3 regions of the Ureibacillus thermosphaericus genome follow, and region 2 is predicted to be linked to each of the others. Evidence: riboswitches for the same ligand, from Rfam matches in the RefSeq annotation. Region 2 holds a riboswitch; each other region holds the start of a gene.
The links. A riboswitch is a leader RNA that binds a small molecule or an ion and turns the genes downstream of it on or off. The one in region 2 is predicted to bind thiamine pyrophosphate.
Positions count from the first base shown of each region.

Region 1: it holds a riboswitch for thiamine pyrophosphate, as region 2 does, so the genes downstream of both, thiM (hydroxyethylthiazole kinase) here and UtA1_RS04210 (LuxE/PaaK family acyltransferase) in region 2, are expected to answer to the same signal.
Region 3: it holds a riboswitch for thiamine pyrophosphate, as region 2 does, so the genes downstream of both, thiT (energy-coupled thiamine transporter ThiT) here and UtA1_RS04210 (LuxE/PaaK family acyltransferase) in region 2, are expected to answer to the same signal.

Region 1 covers NZ_AP018335.1:2,292,134-2,294,337, forward strand. Annotated here, with positions in the region: gene UtA1_RS11035 (reverse transcriptase-like protein) at 3-656, shown strand; TPP riboswitch at 796-898, shown strand; TPP riboswitch at 963-1,064, shown strand; gene thiM (hydroxyethylthiazole kinase) at 1,144-1,890, shown strand; gene thiD (bifunctional hydroxymethylpyrimidine kinase/phosphomethylpyrimidine kinase) at 1,893-2,204, shown strand, end outside.
Region 2 covers NZ_AP018335.1:869,771-871,974, reverse strand. Annotated here, with positions in the region: gene UtA1_RS04220 (GNAT family N-acetyltransferase) at 1-263, opposite strand, end outside; gene UtA1_RS04215 (MarR family winged helix-turn-helix transcriptional regulator) at 284-736, opposite strand; TPP riboswitch at 904-1,015, shown strand; gene UtA1_RS04210 (LuxE/PaaK family acyltransferase) at 1,069-2,157, shown strand; gene UtA1_RS04205 (acyl-CoA reductase) at 2,154-2,204, shown strand, end outside.
Region 3 covers NZ_AP018335.1:3,432,950-3,435,153, forward strand. Annotated here, with positions in the region: gene UtA1_RS16605 (acyltransferase family protein) at 1-223, shown strand, start outside; gene thiT (energy-coupled thiamine transporter ThiT) at 310-870, opposite strand; TPP riboswitch at 965-1,070, opposite strand; gene UtA1_RS16615 (AAA family ATPase) at 1,135-2,204, opposite strand, start outside.

The DNA.
Region 1 (2,204 bases), 1.4 Mb from region 2:
TCATGAAAATAACCATTGAATGGACGTATCATCATAAAGGATTGGAAACAACTTTTCGATCAGATGAAATGCCGCCAGTTCAAGCCCTATTGATTGCAGAAGAATTAAAGAAAACCGGAAAAGTAAAACATATGACCTTTATTGATCAATATGACAGTACATGGTCTGTTAAAGAAATAAAAAAATATTTAAAGGAAATCGAAACTGAGCCATCCAATGTGACAGTGTATTTTGATGGTGGTTATGATTTAGAAAGTCAAAAAGCCGGTTTAGGATTTGCCATATATTTTGAACAAAACGGAAAATCTTATCGAACTAGAAAAAATTTAATGCAACTTGGCTTAAAATCTAATAATGAAGCGGAATATGCGGCTTTATACGGAAGTATTCTAGAGTTAGAAATGATAGGCGTTCATCATCAAACTGTTCGATTCATTGGTGATTCACAGGTTGTTATTAATCAAATGAGTGGAGAATGGCCTATTTATGAAAAAGAATTAACAAATTGGGCGAATAAAATTGATGAAAAATTAAATCAACTAGGAATCAAATCTGAATTTAAATTAGTTTCGCGAAAAGGGAATGAAGAAGTCGATCGATTAGCAACTCAAGCATTGAATAATACCATAATTGAAGGAAAAATAGAGTTAGATTAATCGAGAAAAACTTGTGACATTCAATCTAGAATTTAAGTGATTTAGCTGTTTTATCTAGCAATCTTTTTAAATTCTATTAAATTATTTGAAAAAATAAAATGAAAATGTGTTATAATTTTCATAACAACAAAAAAATTATTAAATTTTGCAGGGGTGGCCTAAGTGCCTGAGAAGGTGATATCACCTAACCCTTAGAACCTGATGCAGCTAGTACTGCCGTAGGGAGCAAAATACCTTATCGTATGAATTTTATTATGATTATGTGTATTGTTGCTCTCCAAACTTGGAGAGTTTTTTTATTTCATATGATAATTGCAGGGGTGGCCAAGTGCCTGAGAAGGTGATATCACCTAACCCTTAGAACCTGATGCAGTTAGCACTGCCGTAGGGAGCAATGAAAGATTGTGTTCTATTTTCAAAGCTCTTTTGCGCCGTGCAAAGGAGCTTTTTTCTTTACATAAATTTTTACAATTATAGGAGGATATATATGAGCTTAATCAAAATAAGAAAAAAAAATCCATTAATTCATTGTATTACAAATACCGTTGTAACGAATTTTACTGCAAATGGTTTGCTTGCAATTGGAGCTTCACCAGTTATGTCAGATGAGCCATTGGATGTAGAAGACATGGTCGCTATTGCAAACGGATTATTAATTAATATTGGTACATTAAATAAAAATTCAGTAGAAGCAATGATATTAGCTGGCAAAAAAGCAAATGAACTAAACATTCCTGTCGTGCTTGATCCTGTCGGGGCGGGGGCTACAACATATCGTAAAGAAATTACAAAAAATTTATTAAAAGAGATTAAATTTGATTTAATCCGATGTAATGCTGGAGAATTAGCAGCAATTGCGGGAATTAATTGGCAAGCAAAAGGAGTTGATAGTGGAGAAGGAGAAATGGATATTACCCTTGTTGCTAAGGAAACTGCTCAAAAGTATGGTGCAATTGTCGCTGTATCTGGAAAAGAAGATTTCGTGACTGACGGTATAGAACACTATCCAGTTAGTGGTGGCCATGAGTTAATGACTCAAGTTACAGGAACAGGTTGTTTATTAAGTGCTATTTGTGCTGCAGCATTAACGTTGGATGGAGGAAAACTTGAAAATATTCGAAATGTATTAGCTGACTATAAAAAAGTCGCTGAAAATGCTTCGAAAGAAAAATACCTTGGTTCCTTCCAAGTTGAAATATTAAATGGATTACATCAAATTTCAAGAGGTGAATAACTGTGAATATTGTCTTGACAATTGCTGGTTCAGATAGCGGCGGGGGAGCTGGCATTCAAGCGGATTTAAAAACATTTCAGGAGCTAAATGTTTTTGGTACATCTGTCATTACCGCATTGACTGCTCAAAATACATTAGGCGTAGAAGGTATTTATCCTGCAACGTCTGAATTTGTGGAACAACAATTGAATACAGTTTTACAAGATTTTGAAGTGAAAGCATTAAAAACAGGTATGTTATTTTCTGCAGATATTATTAAAACGATTGCAAAAAATTTAATAGATAAAAATATTCAAATAGTCGTTGATCCAGTG
Region 2 (2,204 bases):
TCGCCCATTTTTTCCGTCTGAGCATCATCACTATTGACTTTTAAGTAACCCGCCAATTCATTTTGGTAATAGACAAAGAAAAATTGTGAATGAATATTGGATAGCTCTTTCTCTAATTGTTTTATATTAAATGCCTTTTCTAAATATACTTTCATATTTTCAGGTGAATTTTGATCTTTAAATGTGTAATAAAACGTTTCAATGCCCACTTCTTGTAATGTGTGCAAATCTTCAAGGGTACATGTTTTTATTTTAATTGTCATAGTGAACATCTCTCCTCATATCAATAATTTCGTTTGTTTCCCTTCTTAACGTATTCCCAATCTTTTTCAACATTTTTTCTTACCCGCTCTAAAAGATTGAATAATGTTTCCACTTCTGCTTCAGATAATCCTTGTAAAGCTACAGCGTTAGAATGATCATGTTCTCTTATTAAAAACGGATAAACATTATTGCCTTTCTCGGTCGCATAGAGTTTCTTAATTTTTTTATTTTGTGGATCCTCTCGCTTTTCAACAAATCCGTTCATTTCTAGTTTTTTTATGGCGCGTGATGCAGTTGTCCGATCCACTTTGATCATTTCAGCCAACTTTTCTTGAATAATTCCCGGGTTCTCACATATTCGTACAAGGTACAAATACTGACCTTTTGTTAAGTCATATTCTTTAAACTCGATATTACTGATTGAATCTAGTGCTCGTGCTATCATCCCAATTTCACGAAGAACTTCTTTCATAATGAACTCCTTCATTTTTATTGCAAATGCAATATTTTTAATTCATTTTAATCAAACTTTGTTGCATTTGCAACAAAAAATAATTGAATATCTACATAATTTTAGGGTGATAATTCAAAAGAATTTGCAATCTTTCATAAGAATAAGTAGACTTTATATTGAAATTGAATATATTAACCGGGGGCTTGCGGAAGCAGGCTGAGAGTACGACTAATCCGTCGTTGACCGTTTGAACCTGATTTGGGTAATGCCAGCGCAGGGAGTGTAGTAAGTCGAATTATGCACTTTGCTTAGGCAGAGTGCATTTTATTTTGCGGAAAGGGTGAAAACCGATGACTCAGCAACGAGAAATCATAGAGGAACTTTCTCAATTTATCAAAAAGAATCAAGCTTCAGAAGAAGAGTTTAATAGCTTGGCTTTACATATTTTTAATTATCAATACAAACATAATCTCCCCTATCAAACATTTTGCCGCCAAAAAGGAAAGACACCGCGGCTTGTGAAAAATTGGCGAGACATTCCTTATGTGCCGATGAATGCCTTTAAAGAGGTTCCATTGACATGTACAAATCCAGAGGCAGCAGTCAGAGTCTTTATGACAAGCGGAACAACCCAAGGAAAACAAGGCAAACACTATCATTCCACTCTCGAAATCAGGGAACTTTCCATGATCATCAACTTTAAAGAACGGTTTATGAAAGAAACAGATCGCATTCGCATGGGAATTTTGTTTCCAACTGAAGAGGAAATGCCGCACTCATCCTTAGCCCATTATTTAGCCCTAGTCATGAAAGAGTTTGGCACAGAGGACAGCTGCTATTTATTAAAAGAGAACGGCTTACATATGGAAAAAATCATCAGTGAGCTGGAACATGCCGAAAAAACAGGCGAACCATATGCGTTACTCGGAGCAAGCTTTAGTTTTGTTCATTTGTTTGAGGAATTGGAGCGTTTAGGAAAAACGTTTAATCTGCCTAGGGGGAGCAAAATTCTTGATACTGGTGGTTATAAAAATAAATCCAAGGAATTGGATTTAAATGAATTTTATCAGTTGCTTGAAAGATATTTCGGTGTGGAAAGAATCAATTGCATCAATATGTACGGGATTACGGAGTTAAGTACACAATTTTATGATAATGGCAATGAGGTCGTTCCATCTGTGAAGACAGGACCTAGTTGGATTCGTACGAGAGTCATCAATCCATTAACAGGTGAAGAGGTTGCAGAAGGAGAACGTGGCGTTTTAGTTCATTATGATTTAGCCAACTTCAATTCCGTATTGGCGGTTGCTACTGAAGATGTAGGAATGGCGGTTGATGAAGGATTTTATCTGTTCGGTAGAGTTCAAGGGGCCGAGGCAAGGGGATGCTCGCTAGCGGTAGAAGAATTTATTCAAATGGCGAAAGGAACAGCACAATGAGAATAACGGCTGGGTATATTCCAAATATCGGAGAATCGAAATTTGAT
Region 3 (2,204 bases), 920 kb from region 2:
ATCTTTTAAAATTATTCGAATTATTAGTAAGTATGCATTTATAATTTATTTAATTCATTGGAACATACTATCATTAACCGCAAAGTACTTTGTATCATTTTTCAACAATGGTTATCTAGCAATTTTAGCAATGATGATATCAACGGTAATCGTTGCCATTACCATTTCAAAATGCATTTCGTATTTACCTTTTGGGAAATGGATTGTAGGTAAAATTAGATAAACGTATAAAAATTTATCCATAAAAAAGCGAATTAGGAAAACAATATTGTCTCCCAATTCGCTTTTTATTTTAATTCAGAATTGTAATCAATTTTCTTTTTTTATCAATCTTGGGCTTGCAGTAAAGATGAGCACCGCTGCAACTGCAGTTAAAATAATAGCCGGAACCATATATGAACCATTATACCCGATAGAATAAATCCAGGCATTTTGATCGCCTGCATATTCTTTGAAGAAAATAGCTCCTGCAAGTGTATGACAAATAAAGCGCAACAAACCGCCAATAATTGTTCCGATGATAACAAATAATGCAATTTTATTTTTACGATTTTCTGATACTCCATCTAACACTTGTTTACGAACAATTGCCGCAAATCCTACGAAAGTAAATGCAAAAACATAATCAAGCAATGCTTGAGCCCAATGGACAATATAAGGATTAATTGTCATGTTCAATAATCCTACAATCAATCCAGTCATAAGTCCTGCAGATAGTCCCCAACGAATAGCGATTAAAATAATAGGCAGCATAACTAAACTAACGGATCCACCCTGCGCCCAAATAGAAAATTTCAATTGGTCTAACACATAACCAATTGCAGCAAAAATCGCAATTTCAACCATCCATAATAATTTTTGGTTTCTCATTCAATTATCTCCTTTCTCTTCGTTTATAGAACTTGAGAGAAGGATAGAAAACTACAAAATAAAAAACGTCCGGACAGAGCCGAGACGTCTTTGTTTCGGTTTCTATCCACATCCCTACGCAAGTACTAACTTACAGGTTCTAAGGGTTAGTGCATCCGGCACACTCTCAGCTGACTTCATCAGCACCCCTTGTGGTACAAATCTTATATTCTATTGGGAATAATGTCATTTTATCAAATTATATGAAGATTGCAACCTCATTATTTACTTTAATATAATGGATGTTTTACTATAGCCCTCTTTTAATTTTTCTACTTGTAATATAGCAGGCATTGCCGATTTTAATTCCTCCACATGAGAAATAACCCCTATCATTCGGCCGGATTTTTGTAGTTCAATGAGCGTATCAATTGCTTTCATCAACGATTCTTCATCAAGGGAGCCAAAACCTTCATCAATAAACATTGTTTCGATTTGAACATTTCCTTGGAAGCTTTGAATCACATCCGCCATTCCTAGTGCTAAACTTAACGAAGCATTAAATTTCTCTCCGCCAGATAAAGTTTTTACATCTCTTGCTTGTCCAGTGTATGCATCATATACATCTAATCCTAATCCACTTTGCCTACCGTAGGACTCCAATCGGTCAGAAACTTGCAAATAATATTGACCGTTCGATAAATTTTTCAAGCGAAGATTGCTTGCTTCTGTAATGAGCTCTAAATACCCCATTTGTACATAGCGTTCAAAGGAAATTTTTTTGCTGTTGTGTCCACGAAGTAAATTATATAAATCTATGATTTGATTCGATTTTTCTTCCATTTGAAATATATTATTGGCAAGTCTTTCAAGCTTCTCTGCAAAGTCGATGCAATGTTTTTCACAGGCTTTCGAATAGTTTAATTCATCTAACGCTTTTTCATAATTAAACTGCAACGCTTCCAATTCTTTTTCAGCTTCTGTTAAATCGACCTTTTCTTTATCTTTTAATTTTTCTGCTTCCTCTTTCACTTGCACTTGTAAAGAATGAAGCTCCTTTGAATAATTATCATATTGCATTTGTAAAGCTTCAATTTCCTGTTCTGGACGTCTAGCAAGTAGAAAATCTTCCGTCGATGTAAACCTTGCTTGTAGAAGAGCTGAATGGAAATTTTCCTTTGATTGTTGACATTTTACTTGAATATGTTTCACTTGTTCAGTTATTTGTTTAAATGCCTCTTCATTCATTACAACTTGTTTGTTAGCTTCCTGATACTGCTTTTGGGCTGTTTCCCAAGATTGTTTTAATTGTTGCTTATTGCTGATTGCTTGTTGAAGTGCAACTTGTAATTGGG